3 regions of the Streptomyces sp. NPDC055189 genome follow, and region 1 is predicted to be linked to each of the others. Evidence: riboswitches for the same ligand, from Rfam matches in the RefSeq annotation. Region 1 holds a riboswitch; each other region holds the start of a gene.
What was found. A riboswitch is a leader RNA that binds a small molecule or an ion and turns the genes downstream of it on or off. The one in region 1 is predicted to bind S-adenosylmethionine.
Positions count from the first base shown of each region.

Region 2: linked by a shared signal. The riboswitch ahead of thrC (threonine synthase) and the one ahead of ACWFR3_RS21410 (putative leader peptide) in region 1 are both predicted to bind S-adenosylmethionine.
Region 3: linked by a shared signal. The riboswitch ahead of ACWFR3_RS27000 (aminotransferase class V-fold PLP-dependent enzyme) and the one ahead of ACWFR3_RS21410 (putative leader peptide) in region 1 are both predicted to bind S-adenosylmethionine.

Region 1 covers NZ_JBSGSG010000028.1:71,862-79,343, forward strand. The annotation lists gene ACWFR3_RS21395 (ATP-binding cassette domain-containing protein) at 1-198, shown strand, start outside; gene ACWFR3_RS21400 (M13 family metallopeptidase) at 259-2,211, shown strand; gene ACWFR3_RS21405 (glutathione S-transferase C-terminal domain-containing protein) at 2,305-3,057, opposite strand; SAM riboswitch class IV at 3,419-3,563, opposite strand; SAM riboswitch class IV at 3,760-3,872, shown strand; gene ACWFR3_RS21410 (putative leader peptide) at 3,938-4,057, shown strand; gene ACWFR3_RS21415 (LLM class flavin-dependent oxidoreductase) at 4,153-5,391, shown strand; gene ACWFR3_RS21420 (NtaA/DmoA family FMN-dependent monooxygenase) at 5,410-6,831, shown strand; gene ACWFR3_RS21425 (LLM class flavin-dependent oxidoreductase) at 6,846-7,482, shown strand, end outside.
Region 2 covers NZ_JBSGSG010000029.1:278-7,759, forward strand. The annotation lists gene ACWFR3_RS21515 (alpha,alpha-trehalose-phosphate synthase (UDP-forming)) at 1-1,241, opposite strand, end outside; gene ACWFR3_RS21520 (hypothetical protein) at 1,346-1,618, opposite strand; gene ACWFR3_RS21525 (glucosyl-3-phosphoglycerate synthase) at 1,726-2,670, opposite strand; SAM riboswitch class I at 2,837-2,971, shown strand; gene thrC (threonine synthase) at 2,989-4,296, shown strand; gene ACWFR3_RS21535 (MoaD/ThiS family protein) at 4,399-4,674, shown strand; gene ACWFR3_RS21540 (cold-shock protein) at 5,099-5,302, shown strand; gene groL (chaperonin GroEL) at 5,638-7,263, shown strand; gene ACWFR3_RS21550 (ATP-binding protein) at 7,315-7,482, opposite strand, start outside.
Region 3 covers NZ_JBSGSG010000043.1:23,633-31,114, forward strand. The annotation lists gene qcrC (cytochrome bc1 complex diheme cytochrome c subunit) at 54-863, shown strand; gene qcrA (cytochrome bc1 complex Rieske iron-sulfur subunit) at 860-1,915, shown strand; gene qcrB (cytochrome bc1 complex cytochrome b subunit) at 1,912-3,543, shown strand; gene trpD (anthranilate phosphoribosyltransferase) at 3,669-4,733, shown strand; SAM riboswitch class IV at 4,808-4,924, shown strand; gene ACWFR3_RS27000 (aminotransferase class V-fold PLP-dependent enzyme) at 5,091-6,464, shown strand; gene ACWFR3_RS27005 (glycerate kinase family protein) at 6,416-7,482, opposite strand, start outside.

The DNA.
Region 1 (7,482 bases):
CTCGTGGACGACGGCAACTCGGTGGTCGTCATCGAGCACCACCAAGCGGTGATGGCGCACGCCGACTGGATCATCGACCTGGGGCCAGGCGGCGGCCACGACGGCGGTCAGGTGGTGTTCACCGGCACGCCCGCGACCCTGGTGGCCGAGGCGCGGACCGTGACGGCGCAGCATCTGCGGGAGTACGTCGCTAGCTGAGGTCGGGCCGGGGTCGTAAGCCGATCGTGCTCGGGCACGGTGTCCGCGTAGGGTGCGTGAATGAGCATGCTGGATGACGCCCGCGCGGGCATGAACCCCGAGATCCGACCCCAGGACGACCTGTTCGGCCACGTCAACGGTCACTGGCTCCAGACCGAGGCGATCCCCGAGGATCGCTCCAGCTGGGGCCCCTTCGTGCAGTTGGTCGACACGGCCGAGGAACAAGTGAAGGTGATCATCCAGGAGCTGGCGTCGGACGGCGCCGGCTCGGATGACGCGCGCAAGATCGCCACGCTGTACGCCTCCTTCATGGACGAGGAGGCGATCGCCGCCCGCGGGCTCGCCCCCGCGCAGCCCCTGATCGACGCCGTCGCGGGGCTGCGGGACACCAGGGAGCTCGCGGCGTTCCTCGGCCGCTTCGAGCGGACCGGCGGCTCCGGTCTGTTCGGCTCCTACATCGACTCGGACGACCGCGACTCCGACCGCTACCTCTTCAACGTCCTGCAGGGCGGGCTCGGCCTGCCCGACGAGTCGTACTACCGCGAAGAGAAGTTCGCCGACATCCGCGAGAAGTACCTCGCCTACCTCACCGAGCTGCTCACGCTCGGGAAGCATGCCTCGCCCGCCGAGGCCGCGCAGACGGTGCTCGCCCTGGAGACACGGCTTGCCGCCGGTCACTGGGAGCGGGCCGAGACGCGTGACGTGCAGAAGACCTACAACCTCCTCACGCTGCACGAACTGGCCACCCTGGCCCCGCACTTCGACTGGCGCGGCTATGCCGAGGGGCTCGGCGGCTCGGAAGCCACCATCGCCGAGACGTGCGTCCGCCAGCCGTCCTACTTCCGTCACCTGTCCGCGGTCCTTGACGAGGTGCCGATCGAGCAGTGGAAGGACTGGGCGCTGGTCAGGGTGCTCCGCTCGTGCGCGCCCTACCTCACGGACGCGTTCGTGCAGAACAACTTCGAGTTCTACGGCCGCACCCTCAACGGCACTCCGGAGCTGCGCGCCCGGTGGAAGCGGGCGGTCGCGTTCGTCGAGGGCTCCATCGGCGAGGCCGTTGGCAAGGAGTACGTGGCGCGGCACTTCCCGCCGAGCTCCAAGGCGATGATGGACGACCTCGTCGCCAACCTCCTGGAGGCCTACCGCCAGTCGATCGCCCGTCTGGACTGGATGACGGACGAGACGAAGGAGCGCGCGTACGAGAAGCTCGCCACCTTCCGTCCCAAGATCGGCTACCCGGACACCTTCCGCGACTACTCGGCCCTGGAGGTCTCCGGCGACGACCTGCTCGGCAACGCGCACGCGGCGGACGCCTTCGAGTCCGACCGGCAACTGGCCAAGATCGGCGCGCCGGTCGACCGCGACGAGTGGTTCATGCTGCCGCAGACGGTCAACGCGTACTACAACCCGGGCACGAACGAGATCTGCTTCCCCGCCGGCATCCTGCAGAAGCCGTTCTTCTCGCCCGACGCCGACCCGGCCGAGAACTACGGCGGCATCGGCTCGGTCATCGGCCACGAGATCGGCCACGGCTTCGACGACCAGGGCGCGCAGTACGACGGCGCGGGCAACCTCAACGACTGGTGGACCGCGGACGACAAGACCGCGTTCGAGGCCAAGTCGAAGGCGCTGGTCAAGCAGTACGACGCCTTCTCGCCGCGCAACCTCCCCGACGAGTTCGTCAACGGCTCGCTGACGGTGGGCGAGAACATCGGCGACCTGGGCGGTCTGACCATCGGGCACACGGCCTACCGCATCGCGCTCGACGGCGCCCCGATGCCGACGAGCGACGGCCTGACCGGCTCCCAGCGGCTGTTCATGAACTGGGCCTACTGCTGGCGCACCAAGCGCCGCAAGGAGCAGGAGCAGCAGTACCTCACCATCGACCCGCACTCGCCGCCCGAGTTCCGGGCGAACATCGTGCGCAACCTCGACGAGTTCCACGAGGCGTTCGAGACGGCGGAGGGCGACGGGCTCTGGCTGGACCGTGCGGAGCGCGTCCGGATCTGGTGAAACGCCGGGCACGGCCGCGGTACTCGTGCCGCGGCCGTGCCCCGTCCCCTCCTGCCCGGGTCACCGCAGACCGGCTGCGCGCGGAGAGCGGTTTCAGGCGGGGGTGTCCGACCGCCGGTCCGGATCGACGGTACGCGGGTGGTTGGCGTAGAAGGCCGGGTGGTCGTGCAGGCGGCGGACGTAGGCGCGGATGTGGGGGTAGGCGTGCACGGCCCCGGCTTCGTCGGGGGCGAGGTGGACGAGCCTCGCCCACAAGTCGACGTCCGCCGCGGTGAGTTCATCGCCGACGAGGCAGGAGCCAAAGGCCAGCCGGCGGTTGAGGTGGTCCAGTGCCGCGGGGGTCAGGGAGCCGGCGACGAGATCGTGCCAGGTGTCGATCTGTGCCGCGAGGGCCGGCGGGCGCAGGAGGCGGCGCGGGCCGTTGCCGTGCGCGGCGAGGCGGCAGGCGAGGTCGCGCAAAATGTCGGGCGTGTGGTTGCTGACGACGTGCCCGCTCCACCGGTCGCACAGGGCGGGAACGGTCAGCGGGCCGTCGAAGTGGTACTCGGTGGCCTCGTAGAAGCGGCGCAGGGAGTCGAGCGCGGCGGTGGTGTCCGTGGTGTCCGGTGCCAGGAGCGTCGTGGTGAGCGAGTCCCTGAGTCCTAGCAGGTCGAGGGTGATCGAGACGCACAGGGAGCGGGGACATCCGGCCGAGAGATACAGGTGATAGCGGTGGGGTGCCGGATAGAAGCCGCCGGCGAGGTCGGCGCCGATACGGCTGCGGATCGGGGCGGGGCACGTGCCGTGCGGGGAGCGCGAAGCCTCCAGGACCGGGCGGCGGGAACGGTGCGACGTGATCTCGGGCATGGCTCTCCAGACAGGTGAAGGGGCGCCGACCGCGCGCTCGGCGACGGTGGCACAGCGGGGGAGAGGGTGTTTCGTGCCCTCAGAGGGCCTCGGAGGCCCTCAGAGGGCAGCAGCGATGACGCTTCGTCTCCGTGTGCGTCTCGTGGTACGTCCCGTCCACGCGGACGTCAGGTCTTCCGCGTGGACGTCAGACGGCTGGAACCGATGCGCTGCACACGCGCAGCAGGTCGATGTGCAGACGTCTGGTCAGGACGCGGGGCCGGGGCCGGGGCGTGGACAGGAGAGGGCGCCGACTGCTGTTCCTCTCACCGACCGCCCTGGACATGTCCACCAGCCCTGCCGTCGAGGCCCGTTGCATCCGGGGCCGCGCTTGCCCCGCCGCCGCGGCGGGACCCGGTCGTCACCCGGGGCACCCCGTCGCGGAGGAAGGGTTGCCTGCCAGCGGGCCGGGGCCGATGACCTGCTCGGGCAGGAACCCTGCCGGGCGGGCGCTGACAATCGTGACCGTCTCGGGAAGTCTGGGTCCGGGTGCCCGGCGCCGTCAAGAAGGCGGGAGAACTCGTGGCCGGGAAGCGGAACAGAAGGCGGGGCCCGGCGGTTGTGCCTGGGAGAGACGGACGGCGAGGCACGTACGGAGATGTGAGCACGCCCATGATCCACGGGCGTTGCGCACCGCTCCGGCCTCACGTAACGTCCCGAGCAGGTTACGAGTGTCAGCGTCAAGCCCTGGCTTGCTGACCGGCAACCCTCCCACGCGGCGGGGTGCTCCAGGTGAGGACCAGGCGGGCCCGATCAGGGCTCCGCAAGCGCGAGACCGGCGAGGCCCCCGGCCCGCCGGGCCGGAAGGGCGGAGGTGGGGGACGTGCCAGTGGCACCGCCCATGTTGTCCGCGTCGTCCGCACCCCGTGTCAAGGTGATCGCGCCGAGCCCGCGGGTGCATCTGTACTCCCGGCCGCACATCGATCTGCAGCGCGTCGCCGGCGCGCTCTGTTGTTCCTGACCCGTCACCCCGCCGCCGCACCCTCGGAGCCGAGGGGCCGGTGATCTCGTACGGTCGATCAGGAAGGCACACCTTTCGTGTCGTCATCACCTTCTTTGCCCCATTCGTCACCTTCGTCTACTCCCTCTGCCCCGCTCCACCTCGCCGTCGCGCTGGACGGCGCGGGCTGGCACCCGGCCGCCTGGCGTGAACCGGTGGCCCGGCCCGCGGAGTTGCTGACCGCCGGATACTGGACCGACCTGGTCACCGAGGCCGAACACGGACTGCTTGACTTCGTGACGATCGAGGACGGGCTCGGGCTCCAGTCCTCGCACTTCACCGAACCCGACGGACGCACCGACCAGGTGCGCGGACGGCTCGACGCCGTCCTCATCGCCGCCCGTGTCGCCCCCCTGACCCGCCACATCGGCCTCGTGCCGACCGTGGTGACCACCCACACGGAGCCCTTCCACATATCCAAGGCGATCGCCACGCTGGACTACGTGAGCACGGGCCGCGCGGGTGTACGGGTCCAGGTGTCCGCGCGCCGCAACGAGGCCGCGCACTTCGGACGCCGCACGCTTCCCGCCCTCGACGCCGTCGAGGACCTCGGCAGGCCGGACGTACGGGAGTTGACCCTCGACCTCTTCGACGAGGCGGCCGACTACGTGGAAGCCGTGCGCCGGCTCTGGGACAGCTGGGAGGACGACGCGGAGATCCGGGACGTCGCCACCGGCCGCTTCATCGACCGCGACAAGCTGCACTACATCGACTTCGAGTCCAAGCACTTCAGCGTCAAGGGCCCCTCGATCACGCCCCGGCCACCGCAGGGGCTGCCCGTGGTCAGCGCGCTCGCCCACGAGACCCCGACCGAGGCCCCGTTCCGGCTCCTGGGCCGCTCCGCCGACATCGGATACGTCACCCCGCGCGACGCCGGGCACGCCCGCGCCATCGTTGCCGCGGTCCGCGCCGAGCAGGACGCGGCCGGGCGCACCGGCGAGCGCCTGCACCTCTTCGGCGACCTGGTGGTGTTCCTCGACGACGACCCGGCCGCCGCCGCGGCACGCCGGGAGCGGCTGGACGCCCTCGCCGGTCACCCGTACACCAGCGACGCGCGCGTCTTCACCGGCACGCCCGTGCAACTGGCAGATCTGTTGCAGGAGTTGGGCGAGTCGGGGCTCACCGGATTCCGGCTGCGCCCCGCCGTCGTCGGGCACGACCTCCCGGCGATCACCCGGGGTCTGGTGCCCGAACTCCAGCGCCGCGGCGCCTTCCGGCACGCGTACGAGGCCGACACCCTGCGCGGCCTCCTCGGCCTCGCTCGCCCCGCGAACCGCTACGCCGCCACCGCCTGAGCCGGAAGGAATCCCGACATGAGCAAGTCACCGGACAAGCCGCTCAAGCAGATCCACCTCGCGGCGCACTTCCCCGGCGTCAACAACACCACCGTATGGAGCGACCCCGAAGCCGGAAGCCACATCGAGTTCAGCTCCTTCGCGCACTTCGCACGCACCGCCGAGCGCGCCAAATTCGACTTCCTGTTCCTCGCCGAGGGCCTGCGGCTGCGCGAACAGGGCGGACAGATCTACGACTTGGACGTCGTCGGCCGGCCCGACACCTTCGCCGTACTCACTGCGCTCGCCGCCGTCACCGAGCGCCTCGGCCTGACGGGCACCATCAACTCCACCTTCAACGAGCCCTATGAAGTGGCCCGCCAGTTCGCCAGCCTCGACCACCTCTCCGGCGGGCGCGCCGCCTGGAACGTAGTGACCTCCTGGGACGCCTTCACCGGCGAGAACTTCCGCCGCGGCGGATTCCTCCCGCAGGAGGAGCGGTACTCCAGGGCGAAGGAATTCCTCAGCACGGCGGGCGAACTCTTCGACTCCTGGCGCGGCGACGAGATCGCCGCCGACCGGGAGAGCGGCACCTTCCTGCACGACGCCAAGGCGGGAGCCTTCGTCCACCAGGGGCAGCACTTCGACATCCAGGGGCAGTTCAACGTCCCGCGCAGCCCCCAGGGGCGACCGGTGATCTTCCAGGCCGGCGACTCCGAGGAGGGGCGCGAGTTCGCCGCCGAAGGCGCGGACGCGATCTTCAGCAGGTACAGCACGCTCAAGGAAGGCCAGGCGTTCTACACGGACGTCAAGGGGCGCCTCGCCCGCCACGGGCGCACGCACGACCAGCTGCTCATCCTGCCCGCGGCGACGTTCGTCCTCGGGGACACCGACGCCGAGGCGGAGGAACTCTCCCGGGAGGTGCGGCGCAAGCAGGTCAGCGGCGCAACCGCGATCAAGCACCTGGAGTTCGTCTGGAACCGCGACCTCTCCGCGTACGACCCGGACGGCCCGCTGCCCGACATCGATCCGGACGTCGGCGAGCACACCATCGCCCGCGGGCGCGCCCAGGTGCGGATGTACCGCGACCCGCTGGCCACCGCGCGCGAGTGGCGTGAGCTCGCCGCCGCGAACAAGTGGTCCATCCGCGACCTCGTCATCGAGACCGGCAACCGCCAGTCCTTCGTCGGCTCCCCGGCCACCGTCGCCGAGACGATCAACTCCTTCGTCCAGGCCGACGCGTCCGACGGCTTCATCCTCGTCCCGCACATCACCCCGGGCGGCCTCGACGCCTTCGCCGACACCGTGGTCCCGCTGCTCCAGGAGCGCGGCGTGTTCCGCACCGAGTACGAGGGCACCACCCTGCGCGACCACCTCGGGCTCGCTCACCCTGACGCCGGGGCGAGTGACCCCGAGCCCGCGTTCGTACCCACGCCCGTGCCCGCGTCGGCCGACCACTGAGGAGGACCACCCACATGCCTGCCATCCCTCTCGGCGTCCTCGATCTGGTTCCGGTCTCTTCCGGCTCCACCGCGAGTGCGGCGCTGCACAACTCCATCGACCTGGCCCGGCGGACCGAGCAATTCGGTTACTCCCGCTATTGGTTCGCCGAGCACCATCTCAATCCGGGCGTGGCCGGCACCTCGCCCGCTGTCGTCCTCGCCCTGACCGCCGCCGCCACCTCGACGATCCGGCTCGGCGCAGGTGCCGTACAGCTCGGTCACCGCACCGCCCTCGCCACGGTCGAGGAGTTCGGCCTGATCGACGCGCTGCATCCCGGACGCCTGGACCTGGGGCTCGGCCGCTCCGGCGGCAAGCCGCCCGCCGCGCCGGCCGCCGCGCCGCCCTCCGCGACGCCGGTCGTCGACGGCCGCGCCCCCAACGGGCTGCGGATCCCGCCCCGGTTCTCCTACGAGCACCTGCTCGGCTCACCCCGCGTCGCCCTCCAGCGCAAACTGCTCCAGCAGCCCAATGCCACATCCCAGGACTACGGGGAGCAGATCGACGACATCCTGGCGCTCCTCGCGGGTACCTACCGGTCCGAGGACGGCATCGAAGCGCATGTCGTCCCCGGTGAGGGCGCCGACATCCAGGTGTGGATCCTGGGCAGCA
Region 2 (7,482 bases), on a different contig from region 1:
ACCGCATCCTCGCCCAACTCCTCGAACGCCCCCGCCTCCCGCGAGAGGACAAGAGCGCACCCCTCGTCCGAGACGACAGGAACCTCCTTGGCGACAAGGTTCATCCCGTCCCGGATGGGGTTCACAAGGGCCACGTCGGCCAGACGGTACGCCGCGAGCGAGCGGGCGAAGTCGTCCTTCACGTGCAGGACGACCGGCGTCCAACCCTCCACCCCGTACTCGGAGTTGATCTCGTCCGCCAGTCGCTGCACAGAGGCCGTGTACTCGCGGTACACCGCGAGATCCTGCCGGGACGGGTACGCGAAGGCGACGTGCACCACCCGCTCCCGCCACTCCGGCCGGGACGCGAGCAGCTCCCGGTACGCCTGCAATCCCCGCACGATGTTCTTGGAGAGTTCGGTTCGGTCGACACGGACCACTACCTTCCGGTCACCGGAGCCCCCGATCTGCCCCCGCAGCGCGGCAAGCCGCTCCTCCACGTCATCCCGCCGCGACCGCTCCCGCAGGAAATCCGCGTCGGCCCCGAGCCCGTGCACCCCGATCCGCGTACCCGACGTACCGCCGAGGACGGCTACGCAGCAGTCGCTGAACGCGTCCGCCCACCGCCCCGTCAGGAACGCCGCCCGGTCGGCGCCGAGGATGCCGCGCAGGAGTTGCTCCGCGACGTCGTCCGGGAGCATCCGGAAGTAGTCCACCGGCGCCCACGGCGTGTGCGAGAAGTGGCCGATGCGCAGGTCGGGGCGCAGCTCGCGCAGCATCCCCGGCACCAGGGCCAGGTGGTAGTCCTGGACGAGGACCGCCGCGCCGCCGGCCGCGCTCTCGGCGAGCGCCTCGGCGAAGGCCCGGTTGTACGTCTCGTACGACGCCCACTGCGCACGGAACTCCGGGCCGAAGGCCGGTTCGAGCGGGGTTTGGTACAGCATGTGGTGGACGAACCAGAGGACCGAGTTCGCGATCCCGTTGTACGCGTCGGCGTGGACCCCCTCGTGCGAACCCGCGTCGATGTCCAGCATCCGTACGCCGGGCTCGCCGACCCCGCGTCGTACCGCCTCCCGGTCGCCGTCGCCCAGCGCCGCGCAGACCCACAGGGCGGCCTCGGAGTCGCCGATCGCGCTGAGCCCGGAGACGAGTCCGCCGCCGCCCCGCTTGGCCGTCAGCTCCCCGCTCTCCTCCAGGGAGTACGTGACGGGGCCGCGGTTGGACGCGACGAGGACCTGGGCGGCGGCGTGCTCGGAGACCATGTGCCGAAACCTAGCCCTTCCGGGAAGGGCTCAAACGTACGGCCGGACCGTGACGGACCCGGCCGTATACGTTCGGGGACAGGGGGCCTGTGGGGACAGGGGACCTAGTCCCGTCTGCTCCGTGCCGCGGCCACCGCGAGCGCGCCCAGCACGCACAGGGAGATCGCGAGGCCCGCGTACAGCATCGTGTCCGAGTCGCTGCCGCTCTTGGCCAGCTCACCGCGGACGCTCTGCTGCTCGTCCGCGGGGCCGAGCTCGGCGCGGTCGATGGTTCTGACGTTCCCGTACGACGGCGACGCCTCGTGCCGCGCCTCCGCGCCGACCGCAGGCACGGCTGCGGCACCGAGCATCGCCGCCATGAGGCCAGCCGTGGCCATGGTCATGCCACCGTTACGTCGCGTACGTCGCGCGCTTCCCACTGCATGTCTCTGCCACATTTGCCACATAAGTGGGGAATGTAGACAAAATGCCCGGCCTTGAGTGGTTACGCCACGCGGCGGGCCGTGTACTCCGCGATGCCGGACATCGGCGGACGCTCCTCCGTGTCGACCGGATGGGTCCGCGGCTCGAACCCCTGCTCGCCCCGTTCGAACTGTATGAGCTCGGGGCGTACGAGGTGGCCGCGCGCGAGGCGCAGCTGTGCCGTCCGGTAGATCGCCGCGGCCATCCTGCCGAGCGCCTGCCCGTCCTGGTGCCGGTGCTTGCGCACCCCGACGTCGACCTGCGCGAGCGCGTCCAGGCCCACGGTGTGCAGCGCGTCCACCAGCAGACCCAGCTCCACCCCGTAGCCGACGGGGAACGGGAGGCGCTCCAGGAGTGATCTGCGCGCCGCGTACTCGCCGCCCAACGGCTGTACGAACCCCGCGAGTTGGGGCCAGTGCATGTTGAGCAGCGGGCGCGCCATCAGCTCGGTGACCCGGCCGCCCTGATCGTCGGTTCCGGCCAGCGGACGGTCGTACATCGCCTTCACGAAGTCCACGTCGGGCTCCGTCAGGAGCGGGCCGACGATCCCCGTCACGAAGTCCGCCGAGAACTCCCTCAGGTCCGCGTCGACGAACGCGACGATGTCGCCGCCGGTCACCAGGAGCGAGCGCCACAGGACCTCGCCCTTGCCGGGCACGGCCGGGATGCGCGGCAGGATCTCGTCCCGGTGCACGACCCGCGCGCCCGCCGCCCGGGCGACCTCCGCCGTGCGGTCCGCGGAGCCGGAGTCGATCACCACGAGCTCGTCGACGAGAGCGGTCTCCTCGACCAGCTCGCGGCGGATCTCGGCGACGATCTCGCCGACCGTCTCCTCCTCGTCGAGCGCGGGCAGGACGACACTCACCGAGGCTCCCGACGCCCGTTTGGCGGCGACGAGCGCGCTGAGCGGACGGTCGGCAACCGACCAGGAACGCCTGGTCAGCCAGCGCTCGGCCTCTTCCAGCACGGGGGGCTCCTCCTGTGTGTGGCCTACATGTGATCCATCTCGCGGTGCGGACGACTATCTCAAGGGTCCAGGCCGTCGGTTACAGTCTTGAACAACGCCGATGACCATCGCATGCCGGGGTCATCGCGCAATAAACGCCCCGGGCCCCTGAAGCCCGGCGCCATACCGCTCATCCAGAGGGGCAGAGGGATACGGCCCGTTGAAGCCCCGGCAACCATCCCGCCGACCGCGCACGCGAGGTCTCGGTGGGGAAGGTGCCAATTCCGTCTCGCGGTGAGATTCGCCGCGGGGAAGATGAGGAGAAAGGGCCTCGCCTCCATGGCTGCGCAGACTGTCGCAACGAACGACACCACCCCTTCGACCACGGGTTCCGTGGATCTCGGTCCCGCTTCGGGCCTTTCCTGCCGCGAGTGCGGTGAGCTCTACGCCCTCGGCCCGATCTTCGCCTGCCAGGCCTGTTTCGGCCCGCTCGAAGTCGCGTACGACCTGCCGACGGGTGACCCCGAGGCACTCCGCAAGCAGATCGAGTCCGGCCCGGACAACATCTGGCGCTACGCCCCTCTCCTGCCCGTCCCGGCGGACGTCGCCGAGAAGCCCAACATCAACCCTGGTTGGACCAAGCTCGTCAAGGCCGACAACCTCGCCCGCGAGCTCGGCGTCGAGCAGGGCAAGCTGTTCGTCAAGGACGACTCGGGCAACCCGACGCACTCCTTCAAGGACCGCGTCGTGGCGCAGGCCATCGAGGCCGCCCGCGCCTTTGGCTTCACCACGCTCTCCTGCTCCTCCACCGGCAACCTCGCGGGCGCCGTCGGTGCCGCCGCGGCCCGCGCCGGCTTCCGCTCCTGCGTGTTCATCCCGCACGACCTGGAGCAGGGCAAGGTCGTCATGGCTGCGGTGTACGGCGGCGAGCTCGTCGGCATCGAGGGCAACTACGACGACGTGAACCGCTTCTGCTCCGAGCTCATCGGCGACCCGCTGGGCGAGGGCTGGGGCTTCGTGAACGTGAACCTGCGGCCGTACTACGGAGAGGGTTCCAAGACCCTGGCGTACGAGATCTGCGAGCAGCTCGGCTGGCAGCTGCCGGACCAGCTGGTCATCCCGATCGCCTCGGGCTCGCAGCTCACGAAGATCGACAAGGGTCTCAAGGAGCTCATCAAGCTGGGGCTCGTGGAGGACAAGCCGTACAAGATCTTCGGTGCGCAGGCCGAGGGCTGTTCGCCGGTGTCCACCGCCTTCAAGGCCGGGCACGACGTCGTCCGCCCGCAGAAGCCGAACACCATCGCCAAGTCGCTTGCCATCGGCAACCCCGCCGACGGGCCGTACGTGCTCGACATCGCGCGTCGTACCGGTGGGGCCGTCGAGGACGTGAACGACGAGCAGGTCGTCGACGCGATCAAGCTGCTTGCCCGGACCGAGGGGATCTTCGCGGAGACCGCGGGCGGGGTGACCGTGGGCGTCACCAAGAAGCTGATCGACGCGGGGCTCATCGATCCCACCCTGACCACGGTGGTGCTGAACACGGGTGACGGGCTCAAGACTCTTGACGCTGTTGCCGAGACGTCTCAGGCGACCGCCACGATCAAGCCCAGCCTTGACGCGTTTCGCGCCGCGGGTCTTGCCGGTTAATCGCCGCAGGGCCTGAGCCTTCTTTCCGTCTGCGGACCGTCGTGGCTGGTCGCGCAGTTCCCCGCGCCCCTGAAGGGGCCCCACGCACCCCGAGGTGAATCCATGAGCGTGAACGTTCGTATCCCCACCATTCTTCGCACCTACACCGGCGGTCAGTCCGAGGTCGCCGCCGAGGGGGCGAACCTCTCCGAGGTCATCGCCGACCTGGAGAAGAACCACGCCGGCATCGCGGCGCGCGTCCTGGACGACCAGGGCAAGCTGCGGCGCTTCGTGAACGTCTACGTGAACGACGACGACGTCCGCTTCGAGCAGGGTCTGGAGACCGCTACGCCGGACGGCGCGGGCATCTCGATCATTCCTGCCGTCGCCGGTGGTTGATCCTTTAAGGAAATACCCTGCGTAATCGGAAATGCCCCCTCTGCGAGAGAAGCGGAGGGGGCAATTCTATGTGGTTGAGCGCGGTACAGTTGGGAAGCGAGCTTCCCCGTTTGTGCCGAGCGCATATACGAAGTCGCCCTGAGGGCGACAAGAAGTAGCCAAAGTGCACTGCCCATTTGCCCCTCTCGTGGCATTTGTCTGGCCCGACTTGCCCTGAACTCCGGTAAATCCTCCGCATATTTCCGATCACGCGTGCCCAGAATTCTCGTCTGATTGACCTGTTGCAGAGGGCAGTTGGACAGATACATTCAGCCGCGGTCGACGCGTTCCGGCGCACGCCTCCACAACCCATTGGGGGGGTGAGGTCTGACCCGGGTCCGCGAAGTGCGGGTCCGTGCAAGGGCCAGTAATAGGGGAGTTAGGCATGGCTCAGGGCACCGTCAAGTGGTTCAACGCGGAGAAGGGGTACGGCTTCATCGCGGTCGACGGTGGTGCGGATGTTTTCGTCCACTACAGCGCGATTCAGATGGACGGCTACCGCACCCTTGAAGAAGGTCAGCGAGTTGAGTTCGAGATCTCGCAGGGCCAGAAGGGTCCGCAGGCGGACATGGTCAAGCTCGCCGTCTGATCTCGGCGCGATCGGCCAGCGACTTAGCGAGTGACGAAGGGCCCGTATCCCGACAGGGGTACGGGCCCCTCGTGCGTCCTGTGTTCGCCGCGCCCCGCGCCCCTGGACGCGCGCCCCCTCGTGCGTCCGGGATCCATGAGAGGCGCTTGCACTCGTAGGGGTCGAGTGCTAATCATTGGGCTTAGCACTCTCCGAGTGAGAGTGACAGAACTTGGATCGGGTCGGTGAGGCCCGCAGGCCGGGTGGGGCAAGGAACCACAAGGCTTGCAGGCCGTCCGTCGCGGGCACCGATGCGATCCGGAGCATGCCACCCCTGTCCGGGAGGACCACTTCACATGGCCAAGATCATCGCGTTCGACGAGGAGGCACGGCGCGGCCTCGAGCGCGGCATGAACCAGCTCGCCGACGCCGTCAAGGTGACCCTGGGCCCCAAGGGTCGCAACGTCGTCCTCGAGAAGAAGTGGGGTGCCCCCACGATCACCAACGATGGTGTTTCCATCGCCAAGGAGATCGAGCTCGAGGACCCGTACGAGAAGATCGGCGCCGAGCTGGTCAAGGAGGTCGCGAAGAAGACGGACGACGTCGCCGGTGACGGCACGACGACCGCGACCGTCCTGGCGCAGGCGCTGGTCCGCGAGGGCCTGCGCAACGTAGCCGCCGGTGCCAACCCGATGGCCCTCAAGCGCGGCATCGAGAAGGCCGTCGAGGCCGTCTCGGGCGCCCTGCTCGAGCAGGCCAAGGACGTGGAGACCAAGGAGCAGATCGCTTCGACCGCCTCCATCTCCGCCGCCGACACCCAGATCGGCGAGCTCATCGCCGAGGCGATGGACAAGGTCGGCAAGGAAGGCGTCATCACCGTCGAGGAGTCGCAGACCTTCGGGCTCGAGCTTGAGCTCACCGAGGGCATGCGCTTCGACAAGGGCTACATCTCGGCGTACTTCGCCACGGACATGGAGCGTATGGAGGCGTCGCTCGACGACCCGTACATCCTGATCGTGAACTCGAAGATCGCGAACGTGAAGGACCTCCTTCCGCTCCTCGAGAAGGTCATGCAGTCCGGCAAGCCGCTGCTGATCATCGCCGAGGACGTCGAGGGCGAGGCCCTGTCGACCCTGGTCGTCAACAAGATCCGTGGCACCTTCAAGTCCGTCGCCGTCAAGGCGCCCGGCTTCGGTGACCGCCGCAAGGCCATGCTCGGCGACATCGCCATCCTCACCGGTGGCACCGTCATCTCCGAGGAGGTCGGCCTCAAGCTGGAGAACGCCGGTCTCGACCTGCTCGGCCGTGCCCGCAAGGTCGTCATCACCAAGGACGAGACCACGATCGTCGACGGCTCCGGTGAGAGCGACCAGGTCCAGGGTCGCGTCAACCAGATCCGCGCCGAGATCGAGAACTCGGACAGCGACTACGACCGCGAGAAGCTGCAGGAGCGCCTGGCGAAGCTCGCCGGCGGTGTTGCGGTCATCAAGGCCGGTGCCGCGACCGAGGTCGAGCTCAAGGAGCGCAAGCACCGCATCGAGGACGCCGTTCGCAACGCGAAGGCGGCCGTCGAAGAGGGCATCGTCGCCGGTGGTGGCGTGGCGCTGCTGCAGGCCGCCGCCGTCTTCGAGAAGCTGGAGCTCGAGGGTGACGAGGCGACCGGCGCCAACGCCGTGAAGCTCGCCCTGGAGGCCCCGCTCAAGCAGATCGCCGTCAACGGCGGCCTTGAGGGCGGCGTCGTCGTCGAGAAGGTCCGCAACCTCACCGTCGGCCACGGCCTCAACGCCGCGACCGGTGAGTACGTCGACATGATCGCCGAGGGCATCCTCGACCCGGCGAAGGTCACGCGCTCTGCCCTGCAGAACGCCGCGTCCATCGCCGCGCTGTTCCTCACCACCGAGGCCGTCATCGCCGACAAGCCGGAGAAGGCGGGCGCTGCCCCGGCCGGCGGCGGCATGCCGGGCGGTGACATGGACTTCTGATCGACCTCTGGTCGATCGACGTCCCGTACGTACCGAGGGCGGCACTCCTTCTCACGAAGGGGTGCCGCCCTCGGGCGTTGCCAGGGCGTAGGCGATGCCGTCGTCGAGGTCGGCCTCCAGGCCCATGCGGAACGCGGCTTCGTACGCCGGGTCGCCGATGGCCTCGCGGCTCCGGTGCTCGCTGGCCCGGCGGGCGGCCACGAGGTCCACATTTCCCAT
Region 3 (7,482 bases), on a different contig from region 1:
TCCGACTCATTCCAGAAGCATCGACGCAGAAGATCCTGACACCGGGGTAATCCGTGAAAAAGCTCTCCGCACGACGACGCCACCCGCTGGCGGCGGTCGTCGTACTACTCCTCGCGCTGGCGGCCACCGGGGGGCTGTACGCCGCGTTCGCACCCGCGGACAAGGCGCAGGCCGACGACACCGCCCAGTCCCTCGCCATTGACGAGGGCAAGAAGCTGTACTCCGTGGGCTGCTCCAGCTGCCACGGCACCGGCGGTCAGGGGTCCTCCGACGGTCCTAGCCTGGTGGGCGTCGGCGCAGCCGCCGTCGACTTCCAGGTCAGCACCGGCCGCATGCCGCTCCAGCAGCCGGGCGCCCAGGCGCCGAAGAAGAAGGCCATCTACAACCAGGCCCAGATCGACCAGCTCGGGGCGTACATCGCCTCGCTGGGCGCGGGCCCGACCGTTCCCACCGAGAAGCAGTACAGCCCGGACGGGGCGGACATCGCCAAGGGTGGCGAGCTGTTCCGCACCAACTGCGCGCAGTGCCACAACTTCACCGGTGAGGGCGGCGCGTTGACGAAGGGCAAGTTCGCTCCTTCGTTGGAGGATGTCTCCCCGAAGCACATCTACGAGGCCATGCAGACCGGCCCGCAGAACATGCCGTCCTTCCCCGACTCGGTGATGCCGGAGAAGAACAAGAAGGACATCATCGCGTACCTCGACGCGGTCAACGGCGAACAGACCGAGAGCCCTGGCGGTCTCAAGCTGGGTGGCCTGGGTCCGGTCAGTGAAGGCCTGTTCGGCTGGATCTTCGGTCTCGGCACGCTGATCGCGGTCGCCGTGTGGGTCGCCGCTCGGACCGCAAAGGCCAAGAAGTCATGAGTAGCAAAGAGAATCCAGAAGAGAACCTGCCCAGCGTGCAGGAGACCGAGCACGGCTCGGTGGCCGTAGCGGACGAGAACCCGTTCGCCGACCCGGGCCTTCCGCCCCACGAGCATCGTGTCCAGGACATCGACGAGCGGGCCGCCAAGCGGTCCGAGCGTGCGGTCGCCTTCCTGTTCACGCTGTCGATGCTGGCCACGATCGGCTTCATCGCCTCGTACGTGGCCTTCCCGGTCGACAAGCACGTCTACATCTTCCCGATCGGCCACATCAGTGCGCTGAACTTCTCCCTGGGCATGACCCTGGGCGTGGCGCTCTTCTGCATCGGCGCGGGCGCGGTCCACTGGGCCCGCACCCTGATGTCCGACGTGGAGGTCGCCGACGAGCGACACCCCATCGAGGCCGAGCCCGAGGTCAAGGCCAAGGTCATGGCCGACTTCAAGGCCGGTGCCGCGGAGTCGCAGTTCGGCCGGCGCAAGCTGATCCGCAACACGATGTTCGGCGCGCTCGCCATGGTGCCGCTCTCCGGTGTCGTCCTGCTGCGTGACCTCGGTCCGCTGCCCGAGGACAAGCTGCGGCACACGCTGTGGTCCAAGGGCAAGCTGCTCGTGAACATGAACACGAACGAGCCGCTGCGTCCGTCGGACATCGCGGTCGGTTCGCTGACCTTCGCCAAGCCCGAGGGCCTGGAGGAGCACGATCACGACTTCCAGAAGGAGATCGCCAAGGCGGCCCTGATGATCGTCCGTATCCAGCCGGACGACATCAAGGACAAGCAGGAACTCGAGTGGTCGCACGACGGTGTCGTCGCCTACTCGAAGATCTGCACCCACGTCGGCTGCCCGATCTCCCTGTACGAGCAGCAGACGCACCACGTCCTCTGCCCGTGCCACCAGTCCACCTTCGACCTCTCCGACGGTGCCCGAGTGATCTTCGGCCCGGCCGGTCACGCGCTGCCGCAGCTGCGCATCGCCGTGAACGAAGAGGGCTACCTCGAGGCGCTCGGCGACTTCGCCGAGCCTGTCGGTCCTGCATTCTGGGAGCGCGGATGAGCACTTCGGCGAACGAAAACCGTAAGAAGGAGGCGCCCGCCGGTGAGCGGGTGGCCGACTGGGCCGACGGCCGCCTGGGGATCTACTCCCTGGCCAAGGCCAACATGCGCAAGATCTTCCCGGACCACTGGTCCTTCATGCTCGGTGAGATCTGCCTCTACAGCTTCATCATCATCATCCTCACGGGTGTGTACCTGACCCTGTTCTTCCACCCGTCGATGAACGAGGTGGAGTACCACGGCAGCTACATCCCGCTGCAGGGCCAGCTGATGTCCGAGGCGTTCAACTCGACCATGCACATCAGCTTCGATGTGCGCGGTGGTCTGCTGATCCGGCAGATCCACCACTGGGCGGCGCTGATCTTCCTCGCGGCGATGTTCGTGCACATGATGCGCGTCTTCTTCACGGGTGCCTTCCGCAAGCCGCGCGAGGTCAACTGGGTCTTCGGCTTCCTGCTGTTCGTCCTGGGCATGTTCACCGGCTTCACCGGTTACTCGCTCCCGGACGACCTGCTCTCAGGTACCGGTGTGCGCTTCATGCAGGGCGCGATCCTGTCCGTGCCGATCGTGGGCACGTACCTGTCGATGTTCCTGTTCGGCGGGGAGTTCCCCGGCGGCGACTTCGTGGCCCGGTTCTACTCGGTGCACATCCTGCTGCTGCCGGGCATCATGCTCGGCCTCGTGGTGGCGCACCTGATCCTGGTCTTCTACCACAAGCACACCCAGTTCGCGGGCCCCGGCAAGACGAACAACAACGTCGTCGGCATGCCGCTGCTTCCCGTGTACATGGCGAAGGCCGGAGGCTTCTTCTTCCTGGTCTTCGGTGTCATCGCGGCCGTATCGGCGATCGCCACGATCAACCCGATCTGGGCGATCGGTCCATACCGTCCGGACCAGGTCTCCACAGGAGCCCAGCCGGACTGGTACATGGGCTTCTCCGAAGGCCTGATCCGTGTCATGCCGGGCTGGGAGATCAACCTCTGGGGTCACACGCTCGTCCTGGGTGTGTTCATCCCGCTGATCATCTTCCCGCTGGTCCTGGTCGCGATCGCGGTCTATCCGTTCATCGAGTCCTGGGTCACCGGCGACAAGCGCGAGCACCACATCCTGGACCGCCCGCGCAACGTCCCGACCCGTACGGGCTTCGGCGTCGCGTGGATCACCTGGTACATGGTGCTGCTGATCGGTGGTGGAAACGACCTCTGGGCCACGCACTTCCACCTGTCGATCAACGCGATCACCTGGTTCGTGCGCATCGCCTTCTTCGTGGCACCGGTCCTCGCCTTCATCATCACCAAGCGGATCTGCCTGGGTCTGCAGCGGCGCGACAAGGACAAGGTCCTGCACGGCCGCGAGTCGGGCATCATCAAGCGCCTGCCGCACGGTGAGTTCATCGAGGTCCACGAGCCGCTGGGCCAGGAGCAGCTGCACACGCTCACCGCGCACGAGCAGTACGCGCCGGTCGAGATCGGCCCCGCGGTCGACGAGAACGGCGTCGAGCGCAAGGTGTCCGGTTCGCAGAAGCTCAGGGCCAAGCTCTCCAAGGGCTACTACGGGGAGGACAACCAGATCCCCAAGCCCACCACCGAGGAGTACAAGGAGATCACCAGCGGCCACGGCCACCACTGATCGACTGAGTCGCCACGGCGAGAGCCCCGTCCCATGCATCCAGTGCATGGACGGGGCTCTTTGCCGTCCTGCGGGCTGGATAAGGTGTTCCTGTCCTACGTCTGACACGAACCCAGGAGCGGCAGATGAGCGCTGTGACCCCCGCAGGAGGCAACACCGCGGCGGCCCGTTCCTGGCCCGGTGTACTGAACGGTCTGCTCGAGGGCCGCGACCAGAGCGCCGCGGACACCGCCTGGGCCATGGACCGCATCATGCGGGGCGAGGCGACCGACGCGCAGATCGCGGGCTTCATGGTCGCGCTTCGGGCCAAGGGTGAGACCGTGGAGGAGATCTCCGGCCTCGTGCACACGATGTACGAGCACGCCAATGTGATCGAGGTGCCGGGGCAGACCGTCGACATCGTCGGCACCGGCGGTGACGGCGCCAAGACCGTCAACATCTCCACGATGTCCGCGATCGTGGCCGCAGGCGCGGGCGCGAAGGTCGTCAAGCACGGCAACCGCGCCGCCTCCAGTGCCTCGGGCGCCTCCGACGTCCTGGAGAAGCTCGGGGTGAACCTGGAGCTGCCGCTGAAGCGGGTCGTCGAGGTGGTCGAGGAAGCCGGGATCACCTTCTGCTTCGCCGTGAAGTTCCACCCGGCACTGCGGTACGCCGGCGCGGCGCGCAGCCAGTTGGGCATCAGGACCGTCTTCAACGCCCTGGGCCCGCTCACCAACCCGGCCAAGGTGCGGGCCCAGGCGGTCGGGGTCGCCGACGCGCGGATGGCGCCGATCGTGGCCGGGGTCTTCGCCGAGCGCGGGCACTCCTCGCTGGTCTTCCGCGGCGACGACGGGCTCGACGAGCTGACGACCACGGCGACCTCGCGGGTCTGGGTCGTACGGGACGGCGCCGTGCGCGAGGAGGCCTTCGACCCGCGGGACGTCGGCATCGACCTCGTCCCCGTGGAGGCCCTGCGGGGCGCCGACGCCTCGTACAACGCCGAGGTGGCCCTGCGCCTCCTGGACGGCGAGAGCGGTCCCGTGCGGGACGCCGTGCTCCTGAACACGGCGGCGGCCCTGGTGGCCCGTACGCCGGGCGACGGCACCCTGGTGGAGCAGATCGGCGCCGGTATCGCGAAGGCGGCCGAGTCGATCGACTCCGGGGCCGCGAAGAAGGCCCTGGAGCGGTGGGTGGCGGCCAGCAACAGGTGAGTGTGGCGCACACCGCAGTCCGGATGCCGGACTGCGGTGTGCACCGGGAAGATGGTGTGGCAAGATGCTGCACAGGTCATGAGTGACAGCGATTAAGCCCCGGCTCGCTGTCCGGCAACCCTCCGTCCGTGGCGGGGTGCCCCGGGTGAAGACCAGGCCGTACGCAGCAAGGCGTATGGCAAGCGCGGACCCCTGCGAACACCCTGGGGTCCTGGTCCTCAAGGGAGCAGTCTCGTGAGCAAGCGAATGCGATAGGGCTTTCCGGCCCCTCTTCCGCACCCCCTTTTCTCTTCGTCACTGCAGCGCCCTCTGTGCGTCCCTGCAGTGAACTCGCCTGCCTTCCCACGGGAGTTCGCCATGTCTGCCACCACCGCTGTCGCCGATCAGACCGTCTGTGCCGCCCCGCTGCCCGTCCTCGGCCGTGACGTCACCGTGCCGCTCGTCACCGGCGGCGAAGTGACCTACGCGGCGCTCGACTACGCGGCGAGCGCCCCCGCGCTGCAGCGGGTGTGGGACGACGTGGCCGCGTACGCGCCCTACTACGGCAGCGTGCACCGGGGTGCCGGGTACCTCTCGCAGCTCTCCACCGACCTCTTCGAGAACAGCCGCGTCACCGTCGCCGAGTTCCTCGGCTGCCGCGAGGGCGACCAGGTCGTCTTCACCCGCTCGACCACGGACTCGCTGAACCTCCTGGCCGCCGCCCTGCCTGCCGACTGCCAGGTCTTCGTCTTCGAGACCGAGCACCACGCCTCGCTGCTGCCGTGGCGCGACGCCCGCGTGACGTACCTGAACGCCCCGCGCACCGCCGAGCAGGCCGTCGAGACCCTGGAGCGCGCCCTCGCCGACCGCGACCCCTACGGGCCCGCCCTGGTCTGCGTGACCGGCGCGTCGAACGTCACCGGTGAGCTGTGGCCGGTCAAGGAGCTGTCCGCCGCCGCCCACGCCCACGGCGCCCGCATCGTCCTGGACGCCGCGCAGCTCGCCCCCCACCACCCCGTCTCCATCAGCGAGCTCGACGTCGACTGGGTCGCCTTCTCCGGCCACAAGCTGTACGCGCCCTTCGGCTCCGGCGTCCTCGCGGGCCGCTCCGACTGGCTGCAGGCGGCCGAGCCGTACCTCGCGGGCGGCGGCGCGTCGCGCAAGGTCGCGCGGCGCACGGACGGCGGCGTGGACGTCGAGTGGCACGACACCGCCGCGCGGCACGAGGCCGGTTCGCCGAACGTCATCGGCGTGTACTCGATCGCCTCCGCCTGCAAGGCGCTGACCGAGGCGGGCTTCGACGAGCTCGTCGCCCGCGAGAACCAGCTCATCGCGAAGGTCCGCGAGGGCCTCGCCGAGGTGCCTGCCGTGAAGGTGCTCTCGCTCTTCGGCGACGACGCGCCGCGCGTCGGCGTCATCTCCTTCGTCGTGGAGGGCTGGAACAGCTCGCACTTCGCCGCCGCGCTCTCCGCCGAGTACGGCATCGGCGTACGCGACGGCCTGTTCTGCGCCCACCCGCTGGTGCGCACCCTGCTCGGCAGCGACCCGCAGACCCAGGGCGAGTGCGGTGCCCCCGAGGCCGCGCCCGGCGAGAAGTCCCTGAACGCGATCCGCGTCAGCTTCGGCGCCGGCACCCCGGACGAGCACGTGGAGCGCTTCGTGCGCGCCGTCAAGGAGCTCGTGGCGGACGGCGCCCGCTGGAACTACCGCACCGAGGACGGGCGTTGCGTGCCGGACACCAGCGCCGCCTGAGCCCCGGGCCGCCTCTTCAGGCGTGATCCCAGGACGATCATCCGCAGGGCCCGCTCGGTCGCGTCGGTGAGGAACTCTCCGCCACGCCCGAGCGCCTCGGTCAGCGAGACCGGCGCGGGCAGGATCGAGCTGTAGGCGTCCACGCCCACCGCCCGTACGTGATGTGCGCCCTGGCCGATCGTGCCCGCGAGGACCAGGACGGGGCGGCCGAACCGCTTGGCGCGCCGTGCCACTTCGGCGGGGACCTTGCCGCGCGGCGTCTGGTGGTCGAGGGCGCCCTCCGCGGTGACCACGAGGTCCGCGCGGGCCAGGCGTGCGTCCAGGTCCAGGTGGTCGAGCAGGACGTCGAAGCGGGGGAGCAGCTGGGCGCCGAGCGCCGCGAGACCGGCTCCCAGGCCGCCGGAGGCGCCCGTTCCGGGGCCGAGGGCGAGGTCCGTCGCGGCGTGCAGGTCACGGGTCAGGATGTGCGCCCAGCGGTCGAGGGCCGACGCGAGCTGTTCGACCTGCGCCGGAGTCGCGCCCTTCTGCGGGCCGAAGACGCGCGCGACGCCGCGTTCGCCGGTCAGGACGTTGAAGGGGTTGCAGGCGACGCGGATCTCGGCGCCTCGCAGACGGGGGTCGAGCCCCGAGGGGTCGATGCGGCTCAGGCGGGTCAGCTCCCGGCCGCCGCGCGGCAGTTCCCAGCCGTCCGCGTCCAGGAGCCGGGCGCCGAGCGCCTGGAGCGCCCCCGCGCCGCCGTCCGAGGTGCCGGAGTCGCCGCAGCCCACCAGGATGCGGCGGGCCCCCGCGTCCAGTGCGGCGCCGATCAGCTCGCCGACGCCGTACGTCGTGGTGGCACCGGGGTCGCGAAGGTCGCGCGGGACCAGCGAGAGCCCGGCGACCGCGGCCATCTCGACGATCGCAGTGCCGTCCGGGAGCAGCGCGAAGTGCGTGCCGATCCGCTGGCCGACGGGACCGGTGGCCGGCAGCGCGACCAGGCGGCCGCCGCCGGTGGTGGCCAGGGCGCGGGCGGTGCCCT